Regions from separate parts of the Thalassotalea piscium genome, predicted to be linked through region 1. Evidence: predicted binding sites of a transcription regulator. Region 1 holds the regulator's gene; each other region holds the start of a gene.
The links. Region 1 encodes FliA, which starts transcription of late flagellar genes. Its sites were predicted from a motif close to CTAAAGNTNNNNNNNNNNNNGCCGATA; they were not measured.

Region 1 (10,609 bases):
CCTTAAGTTTTTTACCACGTTTAATTGTCACTTTACTTGCCTTAATTGTTGGCGGACATTGGCTTGTACAACAGCTGATGGACTATACTATAAGGCTTATCAATAGTATTCCTTCTGTGGTGAGCTAATGGAGTTTACCGAGTCAGTTATCAATCAGTATATGGCTGATTTTTTACTGCCTTTCGCTCGAGTGTCTGCATTAATTATGTCTATGATGGGGTTTGGCGCCCAAAATATCCCTACTCGAGTAAAATTATTTTTATGTTTAGCAATCACAGTGGCTATTATGCCTGCTATTCCACCGGTTAAAGTTGAACAGCTGCTTTCTTTTCAAACTGCATTACTTGTTGCAGAGCAAACGATAATAGGCGTAATGATTGGTTTTGTAACAATTATCGTTGTTAATACCTTTACCTTAGCGGGTCAAATTATTGCGATGCAATCAGGTTTGGGTTTTGCTTCATTGGTTGACCCTGCAAGTGGTACAAGCGTACCTGCTGTGGGGCAGTTTTTCTTAATTTTAACCACGTTGCTTTTTTGGACTATGGATGGTCATCTAGCCTACTTAAACTATGTGGTGGCGAGCTTCGAGACATTGCCTATCCCGCTTGAAAGCTTTGAAACCGTTAAATATCGAGAAATAGTTGAGTGGGGGAGTTGGATGTTTGCTACGGCTTTATCGCTAGCAATGGCGCCCATTACGGCAATGTTATTAATTAATTTTTCATTTGGTATTATGACGCGAGCTGCACCACAGTTAAATATCTTTGCGATTGGTTTTCCTATAACCATGTGCTCAGGGTTAATTATCATGTGGTTAACCATGGGGAACTTTCTAACGCACTTTGAAGCCCAATGGCAAAGGGCACTCGACTTTAGTTGTTATCTTATTAACTGTCAGGCAAGCTAATGGCTGAAGAAAGTAGTGGTGAAAAAACCGAAGAACCAACAGCAAAGAAACTTGCAGATGCCCGTAAAAAAGGGCAAATAGCACGATCAAAAGATTTAGGGACATTATTTGTGCTCGTTGGCAGCGCAATAGCTCTAATGATGGTTGGTAGCTCACTCGTTGACAGCTTATCTAAAATGATGGCACGTTTATTTAGTGTAACGCGCAAAGAAGCCATGGATGTACATGCGTTATATCAAGTAGTTAGCGAAAGCGTTTCAGCCGTATTCTCTCCATTAATGTGGATTTTCGCCATTATTATGTTAGCGGCGTTTATTGGCAATACCATGTTGGGTGGCATGAGTTTTTCGTGGGAGGCGATGGCACCTAAGTGGAGCAAGCTTTCACCTTTAGCTGGCTTTAAACGAATGTTTGGAGTACAAGCTTATGTTGAACTAGTTAAATCGATACTCAAATTTTTTGTAGTGTTTATAGTTGCTTATTTGTTATTAGATAACCTCTTCGATCAAATTCTATCGCTTAGCATCGAAGCGATACCACTGAACTTCAATCATGCGGTTGAAATGCTGTTATGGATGTTCTTAGTATTGGGCTGTTCGTTAATTATTATTGTTATTGTTGATGCACCATATCAAAAGTGGAATCATACTCGTCAGCTAAAAATGACTAAACAAGAAATAAAAGACGAAAATAAAAATACAGAGGGTAACCCTGAAATTAAAGGCCGGATCCGCCGTACGCAATACGAAATGTCACAACGACGAATGATGTCGGAGGTGCCAAATTCTGATGTAGTGATCACCAACCCAACTCATTTTTCAGTTGCGCTAAAATATGACCCCAATGGAGGTGGAGCACCGGTAGTTATCGCTAAAGGGGTTGATGAAATGGCTATTCATATTCGTACAATTGCTAAAGAGCACAATGTTGAAATTATTGCCTCACCAGCATTAGCTCGCTCTCTTTACTACACAGCAGAAGTTGATGATGAAATACCTGAAGAATTATTCGCTGCAGTAGCACAAATATTAGCGTTTGTTTTTCAATTAGCTGAGCATAAAAAAGGACAAGCTAAACGTCCGAAAGCGATCCCAAAAAACTTACCTATTCCAGATGAATTTAAGTATTAATATTATAGGTCGGCGTTTACGCCGTCAAAAAAATATGAAGAGCTTAGCAATAATTGTACTTCTATACACGGAATAGCGAATCATTGATGGGCCGAAGCCCAACCTACACATAGAAAATATTGTAGGTCGGCGTTTACGCCGTCAGAAAAATATGAAAAGCTTAGCAATAACTTTACTTCTATACACGTTCTAGCGAATCCTTGGTGGGCTGAAGCCCAACCTACACATAGAAAATATTGTAGGTCGGCGTTTACGCCGTCAGAAAAATATGAAAAGCTTAGCAATAACTTTACTTCTATACACGTTATAGTGAATCCTTGATGGGCCGAAGCCCAACCTACACATAGAAAATATTGTAGGTCGGCGTTTACGCCGTCAGAAAAATATGAAAAGCTTAGCAATAATTGTACTTCTATACACGTTATAGCGAATCATTGATGGGCCGAAGCCCAACCTACACATAGAAAATATTGTAGGTCGGCGTTTACGCCGTCAGCAAGATATGAAAAGCTTAGTAATAATTGTACTTCTATACACGGAATAGCGAATCCTTGATGGGCTGAAGCCCAACCTACACATAGAAAATATTGTAGGTCGGCGTTTACGCCGTCAGAAAAATATGAAAAGCTTAGCAATAATTGTACTTCTATACACGTTATAGCGAATCATTGATGGGCCGAAGCCCAACCTACACATAGAAAATATTGTAGGTCGGCGTTTACGCCGTCAGAAAAATATGAAAAGCTTAGCAATAACTTTACTTCTATACACGTTATAGCGAATCCTTGGTAGGCTGAAGCCCAACCTACACATAGAAAATATTGTAGGTCGGCGTTTACGCCGTCAGAAAAATATGAAAAGCTTAGCAATAACTTTACTTCTATACACGTTATAGTGAATCCTTGATGGGCCGAAGCCCAACCTACACATAGAAAATATTGTAGGTCGGCGTTTACGCCGTCAGAAAGATATGAAAAGCTTAGTAATAATTGTACTTCTATACACATTATAGCGAATCATTGATGGGCCGAAGCCTAACCTACACATAGAAAATATTGTAGGTCGGCGTTTACGCCGTCAAAGCTCAACTGAAAATTTTGGCATATTAACCGTATTTCATCTTAGTTGGTCTGAATATTGCTGTTTGCTTGTATGCGTCAAAATTTTATCGTGTGTATTAAATGCAACTAGCAGCTCATTTTAATAAAATAAAACAAAAAAAATTCAGTTATTTAACTGGAATGGGAACGCCATTGTTAGTGATGGCCATCCTAGGCATGATCATTCTTCCGATGCCATCATTCTTACTGGACATTCTATTTTCATTTAATATTGCCTTATCATTGGTGGTTTTACTGATCACTGTTTATACCCTAAAGCCGCTTGATTTTGGCTCTTTTCCCGCCGTTTTATTAATTGCGACAATTTTAAGATTAGCGCTAAATGTAGCTAGTACTCGAGTCGTACTACTCGAAGGGCACGAAGGCCCTGGTGCTGCAGGGAAGGTGATTGAAGCCTTTGGCTCGGTAGTTATTGGTGGCAATTATGCTGTTGGTTTAGTGGTTTTTTTAATTCTTATTATTATTAACTTTATGGTTGTTACTAAAGGTGCAGGGCGAATTTCAGAAGTAACCGCGCGTTTTACCTTAGATGCAATGCCAGGTAAGCAAATGGCGATCGACGCTGACTTAAATGCTGGTTTTATTACTGCTGAGCAAGCAAGAGAACGTCGTGTAGAAGTAACAAGTGAAGCTGATTTTTATGGGTCTATGGATGGTGCAAGTAAGTTTGTTAAAGGTGATGCTATTGCCGGTATCTTAATTTTAGTGATTAATATTACCGGTGGGTTAGTTATTGGTATGGTTCAACACGACTTATCCTTTGATAGTGCGGTTGAAATATATACCCTGTTAACCATTGGTGATGGCTTGGTAGCTCAAATTCCTGGTTTATTACTTTCTGTTGGAACCGCAATTGTAGTTACCCGTCAAAATACTACACAAGACATGGGGCAGCAAGTTAGTAACCAGCTCGGTCAAGAAAAGTCACTGTACATTGCTGCAGGCGTTATGTTTGTAATGGGTATTGTCCCAGGAATGCCTAATTTTACTTTTATCATGTTTGCATTATTTATTGCAGGTGGGGCATATTTTAGTAATAAATTAAAAATTGCTAAAGCGTTAGAGCTTGTTGAAAAAGAACAGGCTGACATAGTAGAGTCAAAGCAGCAAGATGCTGAAGTGAAAGACTTAGGTTGGGACGATGTAAATCATGTTGACATTATAGGGTTAGAAATTGGCTATCGATTAATTCCACTTGTAGATAAAGGCCAAGGCGGAGAGCTACTCAATCGCATCAAAGGCGTAAGAAAGAAACTATCACAAGAGTTTGGCTTTTTAGTTCCTGCGGTTCATATTCGAGATAATTTAGATCTTGATCCTAACTCTTATCAAATATCACTGATGGGAGTCGCCATTGGCGAAGCTGAAATTCGCCATGATCATGACCTAGCAATTAATCCAGGTCAGGTATATGGTAAGCTTGATGGTATTGCTACTAAAGACCCTGCCTTCGGATTAGATGCAGTTTGGATCACGCAAAACCAAAGAGAGCAAGCACAGTCATTAGGTTATACTGTTGTTGATGCTGCAACAGTATTAGCGACCCATCTAAGTCAAGTGTTAACCAATAATGCTGCTCAACTACTTGGTCATGAAGAGGTGCAAAACTTACTCGATTTATTAGCGAAAAACTATCCTAAATTAGTTGAAGGATTAATTCCTGATACGCTGACTCTGGGAACAATCGTTAAAGTATTGCAAAACTTAATGAACGAAGGGGTAGCGGTTCGTGATATGCGCAGCATAGTTCAAACGTTAGTTGAGTACGGACCAAAGAGTCAAGATCCTGAAATATTAACAGCAGCAGTGCGCATAAGCTTACGAAAATTTATCGTGCAAGAGCTTGTTGGCTCTGACATTGAAGTACCTGTCATAACATTGTCGCCAGAGTTGGAACAAATGTTGCACCAGTCAATGCAAATGGCGGGAGATGATGGTGCTGGTATTGAACCTGGACTTGCTGAGCGACTACAACAGTCTTTGACTGAAGGGGCGCAGCAACAAGAAATGGCCGGTGAAACACCCATTTTATTAACGTCAGGAATATTAAGAACAGTTATGGCCAAATTTGTTAAATATACCATCCCAGGATTACGAGTAATTTCATATCAAGAAATACCGGATGATAAACAAATTAAAATTGTAAGTTCAATTGGTCAGTAGTCTGATAATTCAAACCGAAAATATAGCTAGTGTGATAAGTTTATGTGCGTGAAGCTGGTGTAGGAGTTTTTATGAAAATTAAACGTTTTGTTGCAAAAGATATGAGAACCGCCTTAATTGACATTAAGGAAGAATTAGGCGCAGATGCCGTTATCATGTCAAATAAAAAAATTCCTGAAGGTGTCGAATTAATGGCAGCTGTCGATTATAACCAAAAAGCGCCTGCAACATCGGTGCCTGAAGAAAATGAAGACAGCATACCCAATGATGTAGTTTCTATCAGTAGTCAGGCATTTCAGCCTAGTGATAAAAGTGCTAACGAGCAACCGCCGGTTGATAGTTTGTCAGCATTATTAAACCGTACGGTTCAAAAGCCCCAGACAGCAACAAATCAAAATAAGGCTAGTTCACCATCTCAGAATGTAGCAAAAACAGATAGTGATATTGAAGACCAACTTAAAAGCTTTACCGATAGACTAGAGCAAAATGCTCAACAAACACCTCAAGTTCGCTCAGCACATCATACTGATGAGGTAATGCAGCCTTCAGCGCCTCATGTAGCTAATGAGTATGCAAATCAACAGTATCACCATACTGACTCTGCTAATGAAATTGAAAAAATGCGTCAAGAGATGCACAGTATTCGTCAATTATTAGAGCATCAAGTGTCTGGATTAATGTGGCAAGATATGGCACAAAAAGATCCTGGCAAAGCTGTACTTGTAAACCGCTTAATGCAAATGGGCATCACAGAAGCATTAGCAGAGCAAGTAGCGAGTTACATTCCAAGTTCGGCCAATGAAAGTCAAGCATGGGAACATGCAAAAAACTTATTAACTCAACAGCTTAGTACCACCAGCAATGACATTATTCATAAGGGTGGTGTTGTATCGTTAATTGGTCCTACTGGCGTTGGCAAAACTACAACTATTGCAAAACTAGCAGCGAGATATGCACAAATACATGGTGCTGATCAAGTGGTTATGATCTCAACAGATAGCTACCGTATTGCGGGTTTTGAACAACTTTCCACTTATGGAAAAATTATTGGTTGCCAAGTTAAAATGGCGAAAGACGCTCAATCGCTTGATTTATTGTTGCAACAATATGCGAATAAAAAATTGGTTTTAATCGATACCGCTGGCATGGGCCAACGTGATATGAGATTAGCCCAACACTTAGCAACACTTGTAGCAAACTCACGGGTAAAAATAAGAAATTATCTAGTTCTTGCAGCTAACTCGCAACAACGGGTTATGCAAGAGAATGTTCAACGGTTTAAAAAAATACCACTAGCGGGTTGTATTTTTACAAAGCTAGACGAAAGCTTAAGTGTTGGTGAAATAGTTACCACAGCTATTCAAAATGGTCTGCCGATCGGCTATCTTACTGATGGGCAAAGAGTACCAGAAGATATTAAAGTTGCAAATGCTGAAAAGTTAGTTACTCTTGCTGAAAGAATGGCAAATAAATACAATAATCAACACGTTTCGCGACCAATGCCCATGACTTCTGCTGCAATTGTGTAATACTGATAAAACGAGAAAGAATATAGATGATCGATCAAGCGAGTGGCTTAAGAAAAATGCAAGATGCAAATCACAACAGTAGAAAAGGAAGTAACCCTGTAAAGGTTATTGCTGTTTCAGGCGGTAAGGGGGGTGTAGGTAAAACTAATATATCACTTAATACTGCAATTGCTTTAGCTCAACTTGGTAAACGGGTATTGGTTTTAGATGCCGATTTAGGCTTAGCCAACTGCGATGTTATGCTTGGTTTAAGAGTGCAGCGTAATTTATCTCATGTGTTATCAGGTGAGTGCGAGCTTGATGATGTCATTATTAAAGGTCCAGCTGGCATTAATATAATTCCTGCAACCTCTGGTACCCAATCTATGGTCGACTTAACACCAGCTGAGCATGCAGGTTTAATTCGCGCTTTTAGCGACATGAAAACTAAGTTTGATGTTTTGGTTGTTGACACCGCGGCTGGTATTTCAGATATGGTGCTAAGCTTTGCAAGAGCTGCACAAGATGTACTTCTGGTGGTATGTGATGAACCCACTTCAATTACTGATTGCTATGCTTTAATGAAACTATTAAGTCGTGACCATGGCGTATATAAATTTAAAGTTGTCGCCAATATGGTACGTAGTCCAAAAGAAGGACAGCAGCTTTTTGGAAAATTATCAAAAGTTAGTGAACGTTTTCTTGATGTTGCGCTAGAATTAGTGGGTGTCATTCCTTTTGATGAAAACATACGAAAATCTGTACGTAAGCAACAGGCTATTGTTGAAGCTTATCCAGATTCACCAGCAGCGAAGGCACTTAAACAACTTGCTGAAAAAATAGTTAAGTGGCCAATACCTCACCAAGCGTCAGGTCATTTAGAATTCTTTATCGAGCAGTTGTTAGAAAATAAATCGTAATAATCCAATAAAACTAAGTACAATCCATAAAATAGTGGTGGGTGATAGTGGCTAAAGCAAATGCTTACATTAATCAAATAGATAAAACTACTCTACTAGAGCAACATACCGTTTTAGTAAAACGAATAGCCTACCATTTGCTTGCTCGACTTCCCGCTAGTGTCATTGTTGACGATCTTATACAATCAGGCATGATTGGCTTATTAGAGGCAGCTAATAATTTTGATAATACTAAAGGCGCTAGTTTTGAAACCTTTGCTGGGATCAGAATTAGAGGTGCGATGCTTGACGAAATACGCCGTGGTGACTGGACTCCGCGCTCAGTTCATAAAAATAGCCGAATGGTTAACGAAGCAATTAAACACTTAGAAGCCGAACTTGGTCGCGACGTAACTGATATTGAAGTTGCTGAAAAACTTGATATTTCGTTAAATGAGTACCATGATATTCTTAACGAGGTAAGTACGGGAAAGATTATTGGGATTGAAGACTTAGGAGTTAGTGAAGACGCACTAAGTCAGTTAGAAGATAGAAGTAACAACAATCCTTATAGCAATATAGAGCAAATAGTTTTTAAAAAAGCACTCAGTGAATGTATTTCTACTTTACCCGAACGCGAAGCTCTAGTACTGTCGTTGTATTATGACGAAGAATTAAACTTACGAGAAATTGGTCATGTCCTTGACGTTAGTGAGTCAAGAGTAAGTCAAATCCATAGTCAAGCGTTACATCGATTAAAAGCACGTATGCAATCGTGGAAAAGTTGATTACAATATAATAAATAGAATTTAGAACTATATCCCCGGAGGGTGTCTTGGATAAAAATATGAAAGTACTTGTTGTTGACGATTTCTCAACAATGAGACGTATAGTGAAAAATCTTTTACGCGACTTAGGCTTCACCAATATTTCAGAAGCAGATGACGGTAGTACAGCATTACCTATGCTTCAAGGCGGTGATTTTGATTTCGTTGTAACCGACTGGAACATGCCAGGCATGCAAGGTATTGACTTATTAAAAGCAATTCGTGCAGACGCTAGCTTATCGCACATTCCTGTATTAATGGTGACAGCTGAAGCTAAAAAAGAGCAAATTGTTATGGCAGCTCAAGCTGGCGTAAATGGGTACATTGTTAAGCCATTTACAGCTGCAACGTTGAAAACCAAGCTTGATAAAATATTTGAGCGTTTAGGGTAAACCTTAACCGTTAATTAAGGACGTTGCATGAGTATTAATACGAGTGTCCATGTGTCGCTGGAACAGGCAAAATTATTGGTTGAATACCTTGAAAGTAATCAACAAGATAAAGCCGATGAGTTAGTCGCTGAGATACAAAATCCGATCAATACCGCGCTTTTTGCTGAAATTGGTAAATTAACGCGTCAATTACATGATTCGTTAACTAATTTCCAAGTTGATTCACGACTCAACGATTTAGCTAATGCAGATATTCCTGATGCAAAAGAGCGCTTAAACTATGTGATTAGTCGCACAGAAGAAGCCGCTAATAAAACCATGGATGCTGTAGAGTCTATTTTTCCTGTTGTTGATACTATTCAGCAGCAAATAGCTACGGTTAAGCCTTTGTGGCACAAGCTGATGCATAACGAACTTGAACTTTCAGAATTTAAAGCATTATGTGCCGATATTGACGTTTTACTAACAACAACAGAAAAAGAAACATCGCACATGCACGCCTTAATGACCGATGTATTAATGGCGCAAGACTTTCAAGACTTAACCGGGCAGGTTATTCGTAAAGTTATTGACTTGGTTAGAGAGGTTGAAGAAAGCTTAATTAACATGTTAACGGCCTTTGGATTAAACTCAGAACGAGATAAAGAAAAAAAACAACCTAAAGTGGGCGATAACTTAGTAGAAGGCCCAATTGTAAACACAGAGAATAGAGATGACGTTGTTTCTGACCAAGATGATGTTGATGATCTTTTATCAAGCCTAGGATTTTAAGAGGAATTGTTGGATGTCTTATGAAGCAGATGAAGAAATTCTACAGGATTTTTTAATCGAAGCAGGTGAAATACTTGAAAGTTTATCTGAACAACTTGTTGAGTTAGAGAACGATCCAAATAACGCAGAGTTATTAAACGCTATTTTTAGAGGCTTTCATACGGTAAAAGGTGGCGCAGGCTTTTTAGCATTAACTGAACTTGTTGATGCTTGCCATGGTGCAGAAAATGTCTTTGATATACTGCGTACCGGTAAGCGTGCAGTAACCGCAGATTTAATGGACGTTATCTTAAAGGCGTTAGACACCATTAATGAAATGTTTAGCCAAGTTCAAAATAGAGAACCTGTTGATGCTGCTGATCCCGCACTTCTAGAACAACTTCACCGTTTAAGCGAGCCAGAAGGGGCTGCACCACCAGTTGAAACTACTGTGGTTGTAGAAAATACGGTAAGTGGTAATGAATCTAGCGTTACTTCAAGTGATGAAATGTCAGAAGATGAATTTGAACGACTCTTAGATGAATTACATGGTACAAGTGCGCCAAGCACTCCTGCGGTAACTAGTTCGAATAATAGTAATGATATTTCAGATGATGAGTTTGAATCATTGTTAGATGAACTGCATGGTCAGGGGGCATTTTCTTCTGATGTGGCAAAAACACCACCAGCGACACCGGCCAATAAAGCCTCGTCTAATGATATATCTGATGATGAATTTGAATCACTGCTAGATGAATTGCATGGTCAAGGAAAGTCACCACAAACAAGTCAAAAACCAGTAACCCCCGCGCCTACAGCCGCACAAAAACCGGCAGCCGCACCTGCATCAAAACCCGCACCAGCGCCTGCAGCTAAACCAGTGGCAGCTGAGAAAAAACCTGGACAGAG
Region 2 (10,609 bases), 1.6 Mb from region 1:
AGTAAAAGATAACAAAGTGCTTTATGCTCATGCATCACGAATATTTCACCAAGAAGTAAACCCTACGTCGGCCAAACCTTTAGTGCAAAAGCATGGAGATCGAATTATTTGGTTAAACCCGCCAGCAAAGCCACTGTCTGAAAGTGAAATGGATGGTGTTTTTGGCCTACCCTACCAACGAGTGCCACACCCTTCATACGGTGATGCTAAAATACCCGCTTACGATATGATTAAAACTTCAATTAATATTATGCGTGGTTGTTTTGGAGGTTGTACCTTTTGCTCTATCACCGAGCATGAAGGACGTATCATTCAAAGTAGAAGTGAAGATTCTATTATTCAAGAAATTGAAGATATTCAAGCAAAAGTACCAGGGTTTACTGGTGTAATATCAGATTTAGGCGGCCCTACCGCCAATATGTATAAACTTAATTGTAAAAGTGAAAAAGCAGAAGCTACTTGTCGCAAACCTTCATGTGTATGGCCTACAATTTGTGGCCATTTAGACACAGATCATACCCCAACAATTAATCTCTACCGACGAGCGAGAAAAATTAAAGGTATTAAAAAAATATTAATTGCTTCAGGTGTTCGATACGACTTAGCTATTGAAAATCCAGAGTATATTAAAGAGCTGGCAAGCCACCATGTCGGTGGATACCTAAAAATAGCACCAGAACATACTGAAGAAGGCCCTCTTAATAGTATGATGAAACCGGGCATGGGGAGCTATAATAAATTTAAGGAAATGTTTGAGCACTATTCAAAGTTAGCAGGTAAAAAACAATACCTAATACCTTATTTTATTTCAGCTCATCCTGGCACCACCGATAATGACATGATAAATCTTGCTTTATGGTTAAAAGACAATGACTTTAAACTTGATCAAGTACAAAACTTTTATCCATCACCTTTAGCAAGTGCTACCACCCTTTATCATACGGAAATTAACGCATTAAAGAATGTTAAGAAAACAAGTGATTCGGTAGTGGTACCCAAAGGGACAATCAAACGACGCTTGCATAAAGCAATATTACGCTATCATGATCCTGCAAATTGGCCCCTACTGCGAGAAGCATTTACTAAAATGGGACTTGCTCGAAAGCTCATTGGCACGGCTCCAGGGTGTTTAATACCGCATGAAACACATGCTGAAAAAAGCCAACAGCATTATAAAAATAATGGTAAAGGTAAAAATAATGCACTTGGTAATAAAACATCGCCAGGCCAAAAGCGTAGCTTTACCAAAAAGCCAGCAACAAACGGAAAACAAGGTTTAACCCGCTTTAGTGCTAATCAATTTAATGATCGTAAGCCAACCGCTCAACGTAAAAGTAGATAATAACGGCTAAAATCAACTGGCAAACCTAACGTAGCTAGTTCAATACGTTAAGCTCATAGATAATACTAAGCAGCACAAAAGAGTGATAATTTAAAACTATTGCTCTTCCGTTCCTTTAAGTAAATTAAAACCAAGTAGCCCTTTCTACTAGGTTTAGTTTTATCGCTTTATCGCAATCAACTTAAAGTTTGTTATTAAAGCAAGGCGTATTCAGGTATAATCGCGCGCATTATTTAGATAGCTTAGATAGGTAGGCTTTATTAATGCTCAATGCAAACAACATCACACAACAATTTGGCGCTAAGCCCTTATTTGAAAATATTTCACAAAAATTTGGTGGCGGCAACCGATATGGTTTAATAGGCGCTAATGGTTGTGGTAAATCAACCTTTATGAAGATTTTAGGCGGCGATTTAGAGCAAACAAGCGGGAATGTTAGCTTAGATCCTAATGAACGTATTGGTAAGTTACGCCAAGATCAATTCGCTTTTGAAAACTTCTCTGTAGTAGATACCGTAATAATGGGCCATACCGAGCTTTGGGCTGTTAAAGAAGAAAGAGATCGCATTTACGCATTACCTGAAATGACTGAAGAAGACGGAATGCGTGTTGGTGACTTAGAGTCTCAATATGCTGAAATGGATGGTTATACTGCTGAAAGCCGCGCGGGTGAATTATTAATGGGTGTAGGTATTCCTGTTGATCAACACTATGGTTTAATGAGTGAAGTCGCACCAGGTTGGAAATTACGTGTATTGTTAGCCCAAGCCCTATTCTCAGATCCTGATATTTTATTACTCGACGAACCCACCAACAACTTAGACATTCATACTATCCAATGGCTGGAAGAAATATTAAACGAACGTGATTCAACCATGATCATCATTTCGCATGATCGCCACTTTTTAAACAGTGTTTGTACACATATGGCTGATTTAGATTACGGAGAATTACGTGTTTTTCCAGGAAATTATGATGAGTACATGCTTGCTTCAACACAAGCTAGAGCTCAATTACTTTCTGAAAATGCAAAGAAAAAAGCACAAATCGGTGAATTACAAGCCTTTGTTGCCCGCTTCTCGGCTAATGCATCTAAAGCAAAACAAGCAACTTCTCGGGCGAAACAGATCGACAAAATTCAGTTATCAGAAGTTAAAGCATCAAGTCGTGTGAATCCGTTTATTCGTTTTGAGCAAGAAAAAAAGTTATTTCGAAATGCCTTAACACTTGAGAATATCAATAAAAATTTTGATGATAATCATATACTTAAAGATATGTCATTAATGATAGAAGTGGGTGAACGTGTCGCTGTAATTGGTGAAAATGGTATTGGTAAAACAACATTTTTACGCATGCTAATGAATGAAGTTGGCTATCAGCCAACCTCAGGTGAATTTACCTGGTCTGAGAATGTTAATATTGGCTATTATGCTCAAGACCATGCCCATGAGTTCGAAAATGATATGACTTTATTCGAATGGATGAGTCAATGGCGCCAGCCTACAGACGACGAGCAAGCTGTACGTGGGTATTTAGGCCGCTTATTATTTTCTGCTGACGATATTTCTAAATCAGTTAAAGTATTATCTGGTGGCGAACAAGGTCGTATGCTTTTTGGCAAGATAATGATGCAACGCCCTAACATTTTAGTGATGGATGAGCCTACAAACCACATGGATATGGAGTCAATTGAATCGCTAAACATGGCAATGGAGCAATTCGAAGGTACAATAATATTTGTCAGCCATGACAGAGAGTTTGTTTCGAGCTTAGCGACGCGCATTATTGAACTAGAAAAAGACGGCTATCAAGATTTCGATGGTAACTATGATGCTTATTTAGCATCAAAGATTAGTTAAGCTTAACTAACCTGAGCTCGGGATAATGGATGTGCGCAAAAATCTTAGTTTTGGTGTATTTAGCTTATCCCTAATTCAGGTTAACTAATACCAGTTTCATTAATTAAGTGATCTATTTTATACGCAGTAGTTGACTGTTTTAGCCAGTAGAAATGATCACATAGTTAGTGAGATTGGTATAACATTACTTTAACGAAATTACGCCTGATATTTTTCAGGCGTTATTAATTTGTAACAATCAAACTAATTGGTAAATTTGTTTATTATTAAAGTTGTTGTGAGAGATAACACTTAATAATGACTATTACAGGGGTAAATATTAAATGTTAAGTTATCGTCATGCTTTTCATGCAGGAAACTTTGCTGATGTGCTAAAGCATAGCGTTTTAACACTAGTGCTTGAACATGTGACTAAAAAAGAAAAAGGATTTACCTATATAGACACTCATTCTGGCGCAGGTATGTATCAGCTTGCTGATGAATATGCCCAAAAAACAGGCGAATATAAAAACGGTATTAATAAGCTATTCAGTAATAGTGATTTACCCGAAGCACTTGTTCCATATATCGATATTATTAACGAGTTAAATAAGCAACTAGGTACAGAGCAACTTTCGTTATACCCTGGCTCTCCAGGTATTGCTAAAAAGTTTTCTCGTCGGCAAGATAGTACCCACTTATTTGAATTGCACCCAACTGATGTTCAACACTTAACTGATTTTTGTCAGCGGTGGAATAAATCACATATTAAACAACTTGATGGTTATCAAGGGCTTCTAAGTTTATTGCCACCGCCAAACCGACGTGCTGTCGTATTAATGGATCCTCCGTACGAACTTAAAGAGGACTACACCAAAGCTGTTAAAACGTTAATAAAAGCGTATCGAAAGTTTGCAACTGGCACCTATATTCTTTGGTATCCAGTCGTAAAACGAGAATTAGTAAATCAAATGCAAAATGCATTTACCACGAGCGAAATAAAAAACCTACTTCAAGTGGAGTTTTGCTTAACAGCAGATACTAATGAATATGGCATGACAGGAACGGGCTTATTTATTATTAATCCACCATGGCAATTAAATACTCAACTGTCTGAAATAATGCCTTACTTACAAAGTAAATTGGGAAATTCAAGCTCAAGTTTTAATTTAGTGCAGCTAATCGAGGAATAATAGCTAATCCAAACTAAGGTAGAAAAGCTAAGTTAAGTTGATTTTACTTCTAATTAAATTTTTAAGAAACGAAAACACTAGCCTACCTGTTCGTCAGATTGAAAGTTTTCGATAGCATTTTCTATCACTTTAACAGCAACCTCCATTCCATCGACTGTCCATTGGTTGTTGAACTCGTTGAATAGCACTCGTGCAATTAAGGACTTGGTTGAGCCATCACTATAACTTACCACCATATTACAAATATGATTATGTACTTGTTGATAGTCTGGTATAACCACATGTACTGGTGTAATGTACTGCCCTGTTGATGTTTCGCGTTTATACCATTCTTTTTCTATTATATTAAACATCCTTGCCACTGTTTTACTTCCATTTAAATAATATAGGTAATCTAAATATAGCACTTATACCAATTAAAAAAATAATAAATCCCTCTTAATTATTATTGCTAGAGGTAATTAGCGCCATTATCGCTTCAATATCATATTTAGCTGCAAATTTTTGAGAAAAGGCTAAGTAGGTATATGAAGGCTTGTTGTCTACAGAGATATAGATAAAGTCATTCTTCATCTGTAATTTTTCCATTACCGAAGAAGCAATACTTCTTTTAGTCGCTACAAAATCAACCCTTCCAGCCGCTAACATCTGTATAGCCGACTCAACAGAATTAACTTCAAAGACAGTTAATTCTCCATTGGCAATTAAGTTATCTATTTCATTACCCATCACCATTGAACGAGCTTTAGCAATAGCTTTCCCTTTGAGTAAAGACGTTATTGATGTGTAGTTTGACTGTTTGCTTTTATGCTGAATTAACACTGAGCTTTCTAGATTGATCAGCGGCAATTGAGGAAAAACTAAAAACTGTGCTCGATCAATATTTTTTATCGTTGGCATTAACGCATTATGTTGATTGTTTTTAACTTGAACCATTGCTCTAGCCCATGTCATCACATCAATTGATACATTAATTCCTGTTTTGTCAGCAAACTGATTTAACTGCTCAACTAGTGTGCCTGTTAACTCTTTATTTGTGTCATAAAATATAAGTGGTGGAATTTCAGGTGCAGCTACTGAGATGTGAGTTGGAAGTCGCTCAGCGCTCTCAACTCCCATACTTACAATAATAAAAAATATAATAAAACATTTTAACATCATGTTGTAACTGTTAATCAACTTCTTCGTTAGTATCTTTATCAATTAAATTTGGATCAAGCTTTTGCTTACGCCTCATAACTGGCAGGTCTCCGGCATCTTGAGTAAATACAACCTTTCGCATAGGCTTTTTCTGTTGATTCTTAGCTTTTGCTTTAATCTTCTTAGTATTGCTAACAGTTGCTTTTTTTGTTTTACTTTCTTGCGCTTTTATCCCTGAAAATTTCGCTTTTAAACCTTCAACATCACTAAAGTCAAAATTCATTTGTAAAAAGCTTTCTATATTTTTAAAGCTAGTCCAATCTTTTGGCCCTACCAAAGAAATAGAATCACCTTTATTGCCGGCCCTGCCTGTGCGGCCAATACGATGAACAAACTCTTCACAGTGTTTAGGTAAGTCAAAATTTATAACATGTGAAACGTTAACTAAATCTAAACCTCTAGAAGCTAAATCAGTAGTAACCAATATTTTATGTTGTCCCTTACTAAAACTCTCCATTATTTGATTTCTTTGGCTTTGGTTTAAGTCGCCACTTAACGCAACAGTACTTAAACCTTTCTTGGATAAGTCGTTAGCTAAACGTTCTGTGTCAGATCGTGTAGCGGTAAAAATTATCATTTGCTGGTATTTTTCATCTGTTAAGAAGTGATGTAATAAAGCCTCTTTATGTTCAAGATCATCAGCAAAATAAAAACGTTTAGTGATATCCTTATGCTCCGTGTGTGCCGCGCCTATTGCAATGCGTTTAGGCTTGGTTAATAGCTCTAATGCAAAATCATTTACTTGTGCATGGTCTAAGGTTGCAGAAAATAACAATGTTTGGCGTTTACGATGATCAGCAGCTTTATTAATTAAGCTAAGTTCTTTAGCAAAGCCTAAATCTAACATTCTGTCAGCTTCATCAAGAATTAAAAGCTCAAGGCCATGTAAATAAAAGTGCCCCTGCTTTAAGTGATCTGTTAATCGGCCTGGCGTAGCTACAATAAAATGTGGATCTTTCTCTAGTGTTTTCACCTGATCGTTAAAGTTTTCACCACCTAATATTAATACTGCTTTAAATTGTGTGCCTGCAGTAAATAAACGTAGTTGAGTAAAAACTTGTTTAGCAAGCTCCCGAGTAGGCGTTAAAATAACAACCCGAGGATCCCGCTTAGTAAGTGCTCTATTTTTAATTAGCCTTTGCATAGCAGGCAAAATAAAAGCAAGTGTTTTACCTGAGCCTGTTTTTGAAGATGCAATTAAATCTTGGCCTGTCATAGCAACAGGTATAGCTTGATGTTGAATATCGGTAGGGGCTTGAAACCCTAAATGTTCTACCGTTGATAATAAGCGTTTATCTAAACCAAAATCGCTAAATAGCAAAAGCGTTCTCCTAGGTGATGTATTATTAAAAATATCAATTATATTATAACTGTTTAGCCAGTTAATTGATCGAACAATTTAACAATATAATCGAAAAACTTACTCTGTAGCGTAAATGAGTATATTTATACTGCATATACCCAAACCACCTCAAGATGCGAGTTTCAGTTGGAATTAGAAGCGATTTAGGCAAGGCATTGATTGTAAGTAATAGTGGTTCTATTATTAAAATGAATAACGCAGTATAAATAGCTTTTAAACCAACCTTTTAGGCGTCTCACAGGCACTTACTCTCATCGTTGTTACTTCTTAAAAGGGACTGCCATTTTTGCAAAGTAACGCCTTGATATTAAGTACCTGTGAAACGCTGAATTCTGCATCTTGAGGTGGCTTGGGTATATACCCAAACCACCTCAAGATGCGAGTTTCAGTTGGAATTAGAAGCGATTTAGGCAAGGCATTGATTGTAAGTAATAGTGGTTCTATTATTAAAATGAATAACGCAGTATAAATCACCTTAAAAACAACACCTTATACTCTACTACAAACCAAAAGTTCACCCAAACCCTAGTACATATGCATTTTATGATATTGAGTAAAAAGTTTGTTTGTATGAGAAAGCTGCTCTGTGTATTCAGTTGTTTGCTTTTCAAACTTAAAATTGTGATCTTGCGATCACATTATTATACTGTTTGATATAATTTAAAAATAATCAAAATAAAAATGGCTAAGGGAACTTCATGTTAAGCAAAAACACCACTAAACGCATTACAGTTATTGTGTTATCACTATCCTTATTCGCTCTTAAGTCGAGTGCTGAAACAGCAGCTACTATTGAGCTATTACCGGGTGCTCAAGTATTTGCACAATATCAAGATAAAAAACCTTTTGTTGCCAATTTTTTTACTGAGCAGAGTGAACAAGAAATTATAGATTTTTATCAAAGTAACTATGGTGAAATCACTAGTCAAACACGAATTAAAGGTCAGCTTGTACTTAAATTCTCATCTGAAAGCGATAATATACGTATTATAGTTTCTCGACAAAGTAATAAGCATCAAGTAGATATCTTAATTAATTAACTAACTCACATAAACAAAGGCTACACCAATTCAGGTAGTAGCCTTTTTTTTGCTGAGTTAACAGCAACTTTGCTAGGGTTGTTCCATTCGAACAACTACACGTCTATTTTTTGCGCGACCTAAAACAGTATCGTTTGAAGCAATATGTCGTCTCTCACCGTAGCCTTTAGCTGCAATACGGTTTGGATCAATGCCACTAGCAATAAAGTACTCTTTGATTTTATCTGCGCGCTTTTTAGAAATTGTTTGGTTTAAACTTCGCCCACCAAAGCTATCGGTAAAAGCGTCAATTAGTACAAGTTCCAATTCAGCATCTAAAGCTAAATACTCAGTTATCATCGCTATACGCTTACGTGATGCTTTTGTTAGCTCATCGCTATTAAATTGATAATTAAGTACCGTATAAGCAATATCATCAAAATTATAGTTTAATAAGTTACCAACGCAGCCAACAAAGTTCTGATACGCTTTTTTAAAGCGAGCACTTGATAGACCAACTGATATTTTATCGTTATTGCTATACCAGTCATCATAATAAAATGTTGGGCTCATACCCTGCTCAAGCTCATTTAACATGGTCCAAGCAACTTTCTTAGGTAAGTCAGGGGAGAATTGTTTATGTAATTTCATGTCCGCGATAGTGTATCCTGATTGTCCGGGTTTCCACTTAGGTGCAACTGAACGCACCTCGGCTAATGAATAATTATCGGGTAAACGTAACATATCCAACTCAAACTCCATGTTTAAGTCTCTACTAGCACGGCTATAAAATTTAGCGAGGCCATAGTTAGGAATTTGATGAGCTAATGTGCACTCCAGACGAGAATTATTTGTTAACTGCCACTTTGAGCTGTCTAGATCAGCTTGATACTGCCTAATGCTCGCATTAGCAGTAGTGACAATAAACGACAATGTAAGAATCGATAAGGTTTTATACATAACAATCTTTCTAGTTAGTTAGCTACATTAATGATATCGACTTAAATTAGAATTTCTTTAATAAAAAATATCATATCTCTCTTTTATCATAACTTTTTAGACAACAAATGAGTTTTCGTTGATACTTTCTGCGATAATACCACCAATTTTATTTATTATCTTGGTATAGTGTTTTATATAGTATGACTGAAATTTGCTCAAACTCTAGTAATCCCCATGTATTTTCTAACCGTTTTAGAGGTTACTTCCCTGTTGTTGTTGATGTTGAAACCGCAGGCTTTAACGCTAAAACCGATGCCTTGCTTGAAATTGCTGCTACTACGTTAGCTTTTGACAGTGAAACTGGATTGTTCTCTTTAGACGAAACCATTCATTTTAACATTCATCCATTTGAAGGCGCTAATTTAGAGAAAGCTGCTTTAGAGTTTACTGGGATAGACCCAACAAACCCGCTTCGTGGAGCAGTAGATGAAGAAGTGGCACTTAAAGCAATATTTAAGTTAATTCGCAAAAAGATGAAAGCCGCTGATTGCCAAAGAGCCATAATGGTTGCTCATAACGCTTCTTTTGATCTAGGCTTTGTTAATGCGGCCGTTGAACGCTGTGCTATTAAACGTTCACCATTTCACCCTTTTGTTAGCTTTGATACCACCACCTTGTCTGGCTTAGCGCTGGGACAAACAGTGCTTGCAAAAGCGTGTATTGCAGCGAATATAACATTCGATAATAACGAAGCACACTGCGCCCTTTACGACACCGAGAAAACAGCAGAGCTCTTTTGTTATATCACCAATAAATGGCAACAATTAGGTGGCTGGCCAATTGAAGAGTCAAACCCTGAAAATACAGAAGATAGCTAGTTAACCTGAGCCCTGGATAACGGATGTACGAACAACACAGATAAAGCTCTATTTTTCAATCACTTACAATATAACAATCGTATTACTTATGTAGTTATATATCAATGTTATAAGTGTTGAGTGAATCAAGGCAAGTTTGCGTACCTAATAGCGAGCTATTAGTAGCAAATTAACGGTTTTTTAGTTCCAGACAAAAACCAAGTACCTACGTCCATGCAGGCAACGCAGATACGCGCAAAAATCGTGACATTGACGTACTTAGCTTATCCAGAACTCAGGTTAGTTAAGTTAGCGTTGGTTAAACACTAACATTATAAGTTGTGTATAAAGCTCAAACCCTACTAAAATAGCGCTTTAGGTCTACATCTATTATTATGTCTAAATAATAGAATTCTTAAAGCGACTACCCCTAAAGTAAATGCAGCGAACTGTATATATGCATTTTTAGTGAGCATCAACGTAAAAATAGCAATAGCACCAAATACGTAGGGCTTGTATTCATAAATTAGCTCGGGGATAGCGTGTTTAATTGATTCAATTTGCTTATCTAAGCGGCGATGAGATGAGCGAGTGACTAGGGTTACACAACCTGCTGTATAAAACAGTGCTGCAGAAAAAATTAACACTAAACTATTATCTAAAGATAATAAGTAACCACTCATAAAAAAATAAATATAAGGCAAACTTTCATAAATTGGTTTAGCTAATTTCATAAGCGTCCTTTCAATATAAACACTGTTATTTAAGTGTAGATCAAAATTAACTTATTACTAGTGCTTTTACACTTTCAGTTTACGGCGCTATCGCGTTAAAGACAAATAGTGTTCGGACATT
Region 3 (10,609 bases), 910 kb from region 1:
ATAATGCCAACAAAAACAGTCCCGCAATCGATACTAATAATTTAATCAATCGATTTGGTTGTGCAACCAATTTCAAATAAATACTACTTTGCCAAAGTAAACTAATAACGATATACGCAATTAACCAACCTGATAATTCAAGTACTAGGGTTAAGCAATTCAAACCTAGTGAACACATTAATAGTAACTGAGTCTTTTTAGAAAGAGACAAATGACCTTGCACCAGCTTTTCTTGTAGCAATATGTTTTGGTTAATACTCAAGGAGGAATATCGTTTATTGACCATATAATGCGATCTCTTTTAAGCAAATATGGTGATGAAGTGAGCCTTGGTCTGGCGAAATTGTGTTAGTAGGCAAAATTAATCCAAAAACTTTTTCTCGCTTTTGAAGCTCGATAATTAAATAACACAACCAACGTAACTGCTGCTCAACGGGGGCTTGAGGTAAAGCACTTAGTGATAACCAATTAGGCGTACTATCCAATAGCTGATCATAGTTTTTCGAATACCAACCCTGTCCTCGAGCCACATGTTTCCATGCTACTTTTCCTAATGACTCGCCACTTTTATAAGGAATAAGTTCATTAAATTCATCGACACCATTTTGAGTTGTTAACACCTCGCTTAAATGATCCGTTGAAACGTCATTCGCATTAGTACTTAAAAACTTCTCAATGTCTATTTGAGCAGGTTTTTCAGGTTTAGGATAAACTAATACAGAAGTATTTAAATCAACGCTAGTCCAACATCTAAATAAACCAAAGCCATAATAACTTTGTACTGTTAAACGCGGTAAAATACCAAGTCCCCTTTTCTTAAGGACAACTGGAATTAAACACATTGTATCAGTTGAAAAATCCTGGGGTTGGGTAATATGAGTCGATTGAAAGAATAGCTGATAAGCAATTCGAATTTTAGTTGTGGATAATAAAACAGGAATATTAATTGGTGAATCAGCAAAGCCGAATAGTTGTTGTGTTTTAACTGAAATTGATAATTTCAATAAGTTATTAAAGCTTTGTAGCATCGCAGTAATAAAAACACTTACCAATAGGTAACTTAATAATATAATTAGATTGTTTTGATAGTTTGTTCCTAAGATAAACAGTAATAAAACAAAGAACAAGTATGAAAACCCAAACTTACTTGGAAAAATAAAGATATTGCGCCGAGAAAGCACCTGCTGCTGAGACTTAGGTACTTGCTTAGTCAGCCAGGTGTTGAACTTCCGTTTAAACCATTGTTTTATCACTACTATAACGCTCATTTAACTAACAACAGTTAAGATAACAATGGTGAAATTGCATCAACTGAATGTAAAATTCGCTGTGACGAATCATTCGTTGCTTCAGCTTTCATATCAAACGCGGGGTTTAACCTATGTTGACACACAGCTGAAAATACAGCTTGTATATCATCAGGTAACAGATAGTCTCGACCTTCAATAAATGCCCAAGCTTTAGCAGCAGATATTAACGATTTTCCTGCTCGTGGCGATAGAGGATTCACATCATAATGACCATTTCTGCTTTGCTGTAAAAGAGCCACAACATAGTTTAAAACTTCCTCTCCCACGTGTATATTTTGAACTTTTAGCTGTATTTCTATAAGTTGCTCTGGTGTTATAAATGCTTTCAACGAGCTAAAGTCGGTAGCACCAAACGCATTGGATAATATTTGTTTTTCTGCTTCAACCGAAGGAAACCCTAAAGAAATCCGCATCATAAAACGGTCTAGTTGAGATTCAGGAAGTGAATAGGTGCCAGAGTGAAACAATGGGTTTTGTGTTGCTATAACAAAAAAAGGCTGTGGTAATTGATAGGTTTTTCCATCAATACTCACACGATTTTCTTCCATAGCCTCAAGCAACGCACTTTGTGTTTTAGGACTTGCTCTATTGATTTCATCCGCTAAAACGAGCTGATTAAATATAGGCCCTTGGTGTAATTTAAACGTTTGATTTTCTGTGTCATAAATTGAAACGCCAATAACATCAGATGGCAGTAAATCACTGGTAAACTGCACCCTTTGGTAGCTTAAATTTAATGTAGCAGCGAGTGCATGCGCGAGTGTTGTTTTCCCCATCCCTGGCAGATCTTCGATTAACAAATGTCCTTTAGCAAAAATACAGGCTATTGAAAGTTTAACTTGCGTTTGCTTACCAATAACAATTTGTTCAATTTGATGGACAACAGAACTTACTAAATCATTCATACTACAGGCCTTTTTACAATGTAGTTCTATTAAATTTACTTCAAAATGTGTTACAAACATCACATTAATAATTTATCAAGTAAACCTCTTTTTGTTGACCTTAATCAACACCACTGTTCATTAGAGTATGACATGCTAGTGCTAAGTTAACAAAAAAGACGGTGACTGCAGATCATACCTTAAATATTATTGTTCGGCTGCTAAAGGCCTTAGTTGTTGGAGTAAGCCACCAAAATTAAGCGAAGCTAGCTGTAATAATATTATGCTGATGTTAGTACCTAAATTCAGCCACCCTGTCACTCATTGGAAAAAGTATGGACATAGATTTTAGTGAAATTACCTATTTAAAAAACCCTAATGGCTTAACATTAAAGGCTGACTATCAGCAATTTTTGTTGTCGTTAAGCGGCCCTACAATTATTGATATAAGTGGTAAGAACCAAGAAAAATGCCGCGTGATAGTTACTTTATTACATGGCAATGAACCTTCTGGCCTTATTGCTCTTCATCGTTGGTTAACTTCTGACAGCTGGTTACCCGTACCAGAGACTAACATTCGTATTATAATATGTTCAGTAGAAGCGGCTAGCAAATCGCCTATTTTAACACATCGCTACTACCCAGGAGGTTTAGATATTAATCGTTGCTTTAATAGCCGAGAAGACGATGGCTATTACTTAAGAGCAAGTATGCTGAAGCAGGCGATAACAGAAGTTAGTCCTGAATGTGTGATCGATCTTCATAACACCCCTGGTTCTGGACCTTCATTTGCGGTTAGCACTATTATTACACCAGAAGTACTAACACTCACCTCTTTTTTCTGCGATAGCATTATATTATCAGGTCTTAAACTTGGTAGTTTAATGGAGCAAAACTTCCACTGCCCTATTCTAACAATAGAGTGTGGTAGTGCTAACGATGAACAGTCACATGAAACCGCATTTCAAGGTATTAGCCAACTAACAACATGTTGTTGTATTTATCATTTTGATCAAAAAATGAATGTAGATATTATTTCTAAACCATTTCGATTACAACTTAAACACAATGTAGAGCTTTCATTTAGCGAGCATGATGAAGGTAATGAGGGTGTTACATTAAAAGCGACAATTGAACAGTTTAACTTTGGCAATGCAAGAAAGGGGCAAATGATTGGTTGGGTTGATGATCGAGGCTTAAATAACTTTCAGCTGCTTAATGATGCACATGAAGATGTACTTACAGAATACTTCACTTTACGTGACAACCAGTTAGTATGTGCTACAAATATGAAAATTTTTATGGCAACAGCCAATGTGAATGTTGCTAAAGACGACTGTTTATTTTATTTAGTGAAAGCCAACTAATATTTTTCAGCAAATACATTGTAACTCAACCAATGCTAAAAGTTTTGTGTGAATCAAGGCTGATTTGTGTTCCTAATAGCTGGCTATTAGTAGCAAATTAACGGTTTTTTAGTTCCAAATAAAAACCAAGTACCTACGTCCATGCAGGCAACGCAGTTACGCCCGAAAATCTTAGCTTGGGTGTACTTAGCTTATCCCGAACTCAGGTTAGTTAGAATGGAGCTTTATCTATTGCCTCATTTAATGGTATGTCTGGCCAGTAATCATTTCTAATAAAGTGAATAAACTTTAATGTTATAAATGCATCGAACCAAACATTAAGCTGTTTGTTAAATTGCCTATTACTTGCTGCGTTGGTATTATTCTGGGTGTTTTGTTTACTAATAAAACGTTCAAATCCCAGTGCTAACAGCCCTTCTTTAGCCTCTATTGATAGGTTATCTAACCATTTATTGAGATCATTACGGTATGCATAAAGTGAAGAAAATGAAACTATCACTTCTTTCAGTAAAACGAATACTTGTGGATGATAATAACAATAGTCTAGTTGCTGACGTTGTAACTCAATAATATGGTTAACTGCAGGTCCTGTGCCAAATGGTACTCTGTCTGAGCGCCTTGCGGTTAACTTGATGGTATGCTCTTTTAAATAGGTAATATCACCAAGTTTGGCTAACTTATTTAATAAGTAAAAATCTTCACCTGCACTACGCTTGGGAAAGCCTCTGACATTCGCATAGGCATTAGCAGTAAAGGCTAAAATACTACCTATAGTATAAAAATTATAGCTAGAGCCAGCATAGTTTAACCCTGCAACATAATAGTGTAAGGCTCTTTCATATAGCGCATTAGCTTGATGAGTTTCAGTATGCTCACATTGATGATAAAAATGATAACAGGCACCAACAGTGTTAATACACAATGTTGATAACGCGTTAAAATACTCGTCGGGTAAACTAGCATCAGCATCGGTAGAACATATCCACTCAGATAAAATAATTTTATCAGCAATTAGCGCTAAAGCAGTATCAACTCCCTGTTTTCTTGCCAAGCCAACACCTTGTTTAACTGGTATTGGCAGAGTAAAGCTATCAAGAATAAGTATAGATGAGTTACAGCCATATACTTGTACTAAGCTATAAAACCCTTCTTGCCAAATAATATTCCCACGGCTACATACCGCATCAAATAATGATTTTTGGGGGACTTGATTACAATCACTGTCGGGTTGGTTGATCACCAATACCATCAAGGCATTTTGCTTAGCAAGTATTGAAGTAAAAAACTGCTCAACGAAGTCATCAATTTCTTTATATGCTGGGATCACTACACTATGTGTAAAGCGCAAATCACTCGGAAAACTATGTAAAGCAGCGATACATGGCTCAGCATAGTGATTTAAATACTTTTCAATATTTTTCATATAAATTGCGATTACTTAACGCTATTTGAGCGTATTAACTTTAAGCTACATAATTTGTACGACTTAATTCGTACAAAATTCGTACTCGAAAGATCAACACACCCTAGTATTGCACGGTTCAACAAAGCTTAATGTAATGCGGCTCTAAAAGGCAGTTTTGAGCAAATTTCTGCTTCTGCGACTAGAACCTCTTCCAAGCGTTGATGGACTTCGTCTTTATCAAAGTATTCTAAGGCTAATTCAACAAATAAGTTTTTATGTTTTTCTTCAGATTTAGCAATAGCGTGATAAAAGTCTTTTTCTTTTCCTGCTGGTAACGCCTCAGCTACTAGAGCAAAACGCTCATGCCCGCGGGCTTCAATAACTCCTGCAACTAATAAGCGATCAAGGAAAAAAACATCTTGACCATGACGAAACAGTTTACGTATCTCTTTAATATAAATATCTTTCTCGTCGTTAGACATTTGTAGATCTCTTGCCTGCATTAGCTTCATCACTTGTTTAAAATGAATAAGCTCTTCAATAGCAAGGTCTGTCATTGCACGCACCAACGTTTTGCGATCAGGATAATGCGATAACATAGATACAGCCATCCCTGAAGCTTTTTTTTCAGCCGCTGCATGATCTTGTAAAAAGGCATCAAAATCAGCTAAAACAACATTAGCCCATTCAGGTGGAGTGTGATATTTAAGTTCGAACATAGAAAGATAATTAATAACTAGAAAAATTTAGCTGTATTTTACACTGCTACAAGCGTCAATACCAAGAGGATTGGAAAATTACATCAATTAACCATAGGTGAGCACCAGTTAATTGACCTAATTTTAAGTAAGAGATTTAAATCTAAAGTTAAACCACAAAGTACAGTTAACTTACCTAGAAAAACTGTAATTGTGGGATAATAAATACATTTCAAAAATTTAATCAATTAAAGTTAAAGTGATTCATCATTATTAAAAGTAAAATCGCTATTTTGTATTAGATATTGTTTAAATTCATCTATCGGTAAAGCTTTGGCATAATGCCAACCTTGACCATACACTATGTTCATTTTCAAAAGCTCATCTGCTTGTAGTTGGTTTTCAACTCCTTCAGCAATAACATTAGCGTTAAGCTTATTCGCTATAGCAACAATATTTGGAATTAATGTTGATCTAATAGCCCCTGTTTCAACTTCATCGACAAAAGATTTATCAATTTTAATGGTATCAATATCCAACAGTTTTAATTGTGATAGGTTAGAATATCCGGTACCAAAATCATCAATGGAAATTTGGATACGACTTTTTGAAAGTTGATCGAGCGCTTCTCCCGATTGACCACACTGTAACTGTTCGTCTTCAGTAATTTCAAAACAAACTCGTAAATTTGGTTGGGCTGCTCGAAATAACTCAATTCCTTTAAGAATATTGCCGTTATTAATGTCTTTTGGAAAAATATTAACCGATAAATAAAACGTAGAATCGGCTGGTTTTAAGTGTTTAAAGTCATCAAGCGCCTTATGAATAAATAGCTCCGTCATCATCCAAGACAAGTTTAATTCGCTAACCACCGAAATAAACTCGTCGGGATAAAGTGCCCCCACTCCATCTTCAAAGCGGGCAAGCAGTTCACAACCTATCACTTTTCCAGAGTTTAATTCAACAATGGGTTGGTAGTAAGGGATAAAGCTTCCAGCAGCTAAGCCAAGCTTGATGCGCCTTTTGGTGCTTCTAAGGTGGTAAAAAAGCAGCTCGATAAAGTGTATTGCTGATATTCCTGATAAAAACAGCAGTAACATAACAACAAAAAGCACAGGTGGGTTTTGTAGCTCAGTAAAATTATTTTTCTTTACAGCCAAACAAATACCGCCACCAGGGCCACAAAGTTCAGCAAAATGAGCTATGAAACCTGCAAACGTTATTACATTCGGGTCTACTGCTACATTTTTATATAAATTCGGTGCTCCATAAAGATGAGTTAATTCGTAATCATCTTTTAAGACAATTTCATAAACTACAGCCTCTTCATAGTCATTGATTACACCCTCGAACGAGAGCACAATATTGTAGCTACCTTTTTCAATGATAATACCTTTAACTTTATTATCAAAAGTTTCTAATTTTTTATCTATCCAGTAATCGTGACCATCTAAAGTAAAATCGGGGGTCGACTCTTTTAATGGTATATCTAAGACGCCAGCACCTGTTGTACAAATTAAAAAGCCATTTTGTAAGAAACCAATATCTCGAATATCATTTGAGTTAAATTGCATTTCTCTCATGCTCAGTAAATGTTCATCTGTACAGTCGGTAAAAGGTAAGTTATTGAGTTTTTCTATAACTTTATAGCCACTATTGGCAGAATGTGATAAATCGGAAAAGATCCGCTTTGCTTCTTCGGATAGCTGATTTGATAAAAACTGAGAATATAGGAAAAAAATAACGATTAGGCTAATCATCATTCCTGTAATAAAAGATAATGGCTTGCGGATTACCGCTTTATTTAACATAAATATAAATTAATGATCCTTAGCCTATGTGTAACATTGGTTCATACTACAGAATTATTTATTCAAGCATAAGTTTAAAATTGCTTATCGGTGAATAAAACACCTCAATCTACTTATGTTAGTTTTTTTATACTTAGACAAGCATTATAAACGGCTTAAGTATTTAACAAAATCAAGGTATACCAAATAAGTTTAGCAGGCTATTTTACTTTTACCTATTTGATTTTTAACACAGCTTAATTTAAATCATGCTAAAATAGCACATTAAAATACAAGCAAATTTAATGAATATTATGCCCTGTTATTGTGGTTCAAAAGAAAGCTATAGTATGTGTTGCCAACCTTTTATACTTGAACAAAAGTACCCCGAAACACCTGAGCAATTAATGCGCTCTCGTTATAGCGCCTACGCGACGAGTAATGCCCAGTATATATTTAATACTTACGCCAAAGAGAAACATAAAGAGCACACTGTAACCGACATTCTTAATTGGGCTCAAACAACACAATGGCTGTCACTTAAGGTTAATCATGCAACGGCTATAACATTAAAACAATTTAGCCCTAACACATTGCCTACAGTAAATTTTGATGCTTATTACCGCCATGAAAAACACTATTATAAAATGAGTGAGTCTTCCCGCTTTGTTGCTGAAGATAATCAATGGCGTTATTTAGACGGCGATGTTGCAGAGCACACTGAATTAATTCAACCTAAACGAAACGACAACTGTTTTTGTGACAGCGGTAAAAAATTTAAAAAGTGTTGTGGTAAATAAAGTCTGAAATTAATAAAGGTTTTAAGCCATCAACGGTGACTTAACTACCGTTTCCTGCACTGAACTCAGCCAAGCATTCACATTAAAAGGTAAACGTTTTTTAGGCGCCCCACTCTTTGTTTGTTGACAATAAAGTGAGGTATTAGCCATAACACTACTTGGTATATGCTTAGCATCATTTCTAAAGGCGATTGCTTTTGGCTGTAACGCATTAACTAAACGCATTGTTGCTAGCTTATTATCAGCAACTAACTGGCCTTGTTGAAAGTGTTTTATATCGTCTAATGAACTTATCGCTAATGGTGCGTTCGGAATAACATTTAAAAGCTTTCTTAAAGACGCTTCTGTAGCTTCTTTAGGCGTTTGTTCAGTTAGAGGTAAGCCGAACTGGCTAAACTCACAAACGTTATCTACTAACATAGCAAGCATTAAAGAAAAGTCATAGCGACGTTGGCTATGCACACACTCATTAAGCTTCACGCCTAATTGTAGCTCTTCAATCAGTAAGTTAGTTTGTGATTTATCTATTTGCACAACAATGCCTAATAATTAACATTGTCTTGTTATCGGCAAGCAACTCAATACCTTTAACAATAATAACCGATAAATAGCTATTTGCTTATTATTTAACTATTGATAAACAAGCTGTTCTAATAGCAGCCATTAAAATAGTAATTACGCTCGTTTTCGCTCTACCCACAACAAAGTACACAATGCGATAAAGACAAACCAAATAGGCAATTTATTTAGTGGCTGTTTAGTCGTGTTACGCGCACTATCATTGTCAAAATTAACCGCTTCATTTTTCAAGCTTGTATCTGAAAATGATTGTGTTGCTTTACGTTTTATTAATTGTTGCCAAGCTAGCCATTGGTTGGAACCATTAACATAAATTTTTTTGATATCAGAATGCTCAGAAGTTAACAGTCTATCTATGCTGTTATCTATAGTAGTTGTTGATAAAGTAAACTGATGCCAACCACTTTCATTTGCAAACCACTCAACACAGTATTGAGAGTCACGTTCAATTGCTTTATTTGACACTAGGTTTACTGGCTGCTTTAACGGTTTGTACACTAAACCTAAATGATAGGCTGTTATTTTTTCTTCTTCGGTAAGATAGCACAACGAGATATTATCCAATGGGAATAATAAAGAGTGCTCTGTAGGTGCTAGCCAATGCTTTTCACTTTTAGTTGTAATGACCTTGTTAAAAATAAATTGCCAATATTGGCCATAGTCTTGGCTCTTTCCACTTAACTTCCATTGATAACTCGTATTTAACGTGCTCAACACTATGTCACCAAACCCCAAAGGTTTACTGAGTACTAGCGTTTGATTATTGTCATCGAATACTAATGTATCAGCGTTACTACTGAATAAGTTAATATTATTGGCTGTAAGTGAAGTGTCGCTGATGTCTTTGTTATAATGAACCAGTGTAGGTTTTTGAACTGAATAGTTTTTTTTAGTTTCTATACGGCTAAATGTTTTAAGCAACGCTACTATCGCGTTAGCTTGCCCTGATTCAATTAATGTTTCATCAACAAAAACAAACAACGCTAAGCCCTTCTTAACAGCTTTAATAATAAGGCTCTGCTCTGTTAGTGATAACGTAACCAAGCTTCGTCCATCAAGCATTAGCATATCAAACGCGGCTAAATACTCAGTGCTGATACTTTCTTTATTAACTTCAATGTTGTTTTCAACATCACTATTTACCGCTTGAGTTAAAAAGGCACTTTTGCTGGTTTGACTAATTATTGTTAGTGTACTGCCTTGTTCAGCCATCCAGTTTTTTAAATGACGGATCTCAAATGAAGGAGATGCTGTTTTAACTAAAATATTAAGAGGCCTCCCCATCACTACCTCTAACGGGATAACTTCTTTCGCCAATATTTTCTTACTCTTAATCTCAGTAACATTGAGGAAGTATTCATTAATACCTTCAGCTTTTGGGACAAAGTTAAAGCGAAAGGTTTCATTAGCTCGAATGGTTTTCTTTGCTATTACATCATTGTTAATAGCGGTCAATTCGACGTCGTAAAGTGCTTTAGTGTCGTTTGACTGAAGCTTAGCTTCAAAGCGAGCTTTTTCACCTAACAGTAATTTTTTGGACCATTTAGCTTCAACAATACCGAGTACTTTTTGAGAGGGGAAGTAATTGACCGTTACATAAGGTGAGTGCGCTTTAATAGATGCTAATTGCTGAGGCAATAAGCCGTCACCATAAAGGTAAAGTTGCTCAAGCTGATGTGTGCGTTCAAATAATGGGTAACTTGTGGTTAGCCAAATGACGTCGTTTATGAGTTGGCTTTGCGTCAGTATGGGTATTAAAGCCTGTCTATCATTTTC

Region 2: the regulator FliA is predicted to act here: its motif matches at 8,950-8,976, upstream of QUD79_RS10215 (flagellar protein MotY).
Region 3: the regulator FliA is predicted to act here: its motif matches at 8,819-8,845, upstream of QUD79_RS07265 (VC2046/SO_2500 family protein).

The regions. Positions count from the first base shown of each region.
Region 1 is NZ_AP027362.1:766,679-777,287, forward strand. Features, by position in the region: gene fliQ (flagellar biosynthesis protein FliQ) at 1-128, shown strand, start outside; gene fliR (flagellar biosynthetic protein FliR) at 128-910, shown strand; gene flhB (flagellar biosynthesis protein FlhB) at 910-2,040, shown strand; gene QUD79_RS03305 (hypothetical protein) at 2,121-2,441, opposite strand; gene QUD79_RS03310 (hypothetical protein) at 2,472-2,675, opposite strand; gene QUD79_RS03315 (hypothetical protein) at 2,706-3,047, opposite strand; gene flhA (flagellar biosynthesis protein FlhA) at 3,222-5,324, shown strand; gene flhF (flagellar biosynthesis GTPase FlhF) at 5,396-6,853, shown strand; gene QUD79_RS03330 (MinD/ParA family protein) at 6,880-7,752, shown strand; gene QUD79_RS03335 (RNA polymerase sigma factor FliA) at 7,797-8,519, shown strand; gene cheY (chemotaxis response regulator CheY) at 8,567-8,950, shown strand; gene QUD79_RS03345 (protein phosphatase CheZ) at 8,978-9,721, shown strand; gene QUD79_RS03350 (chemotaxis protein CheA) at 9,735-10,609, shown strand, end outside.
Region 2 is NZ_AP027362.1:2,342,699-2,353,307, forward strand. Features, by position in the region: gene QUD79_RS10180 (YgiQ family radical SAM protein) at 1-1,342, shown strand, start outside; gene QUD79_RS10185 (ABC-F family ATPase) at 1,606-3,201, shown strand; gene QUD79_RS10190 (23S rRNA (adenine(2030)-N(6))-methyltransferase RlmJ) at 3,525-4,373, shown strand; gene QUD79_RS10195 (hypothetical protein) at 4,451-4,726, opposite strand; gene QUD79_RS10200 (substrate-binding periplasmic protein) at 4,812-5,534, opposite strand; gene QUD79_RS10205 (DEAD/DEAH box helicase) at 5,545-6,894, opposite strand; gene QUD79_RS10210 (hypothetical protein) at 7,635-7,976, shown strand; gene QUD79_RS10215 (flagellar protein MotY) at 8,049-8,915, opposite strand; gene rnt (ribonuclease T) at 9,098-9,775, shown strand; gene QUD79_RS10225 (hypothetical protein) at 10,117-10,488, opposite strand.
Region 3 is NZ_AP027362.1:1,675,975-1,686,583, reverse strand. Features, by position in the region: gene QUD79_RS07305 (transglutaminase TgpA family protein) at 1-286, opposite strand, end outside; gene QUD79_RS07300 (DUF58 domain-containing protein) at 276-1,268, opposite strand; gene QUD79_RS07295 (AAA family ATPase) at 1,283-2,215, opposite strand; gene QUD79_RS07290 (M14 family metallopeptidase) at 2,530-3,561, shown strand; gene QUD79_RS07285 (hypothetical protein) at 3,773-4,984, opposite strand; gene QUD79_RS07280 (MiaE family protein) at 5,113-5,685, opposite strand; gene QUD79_RS07275 (EAL domain-containing protein) at 5,919-7,475, opposite strand; gene QUD79_RS07270 (YchJ family protein) at 7,760-8,254, shown strand; gene QUD79_RS07265 (VC2046/SO_2500 family protein) at 8,276-8,788, opposite strand; gene QUD79_RS07260 (hypothetical protein) at 8,930-10,609, opposite strand, start outside.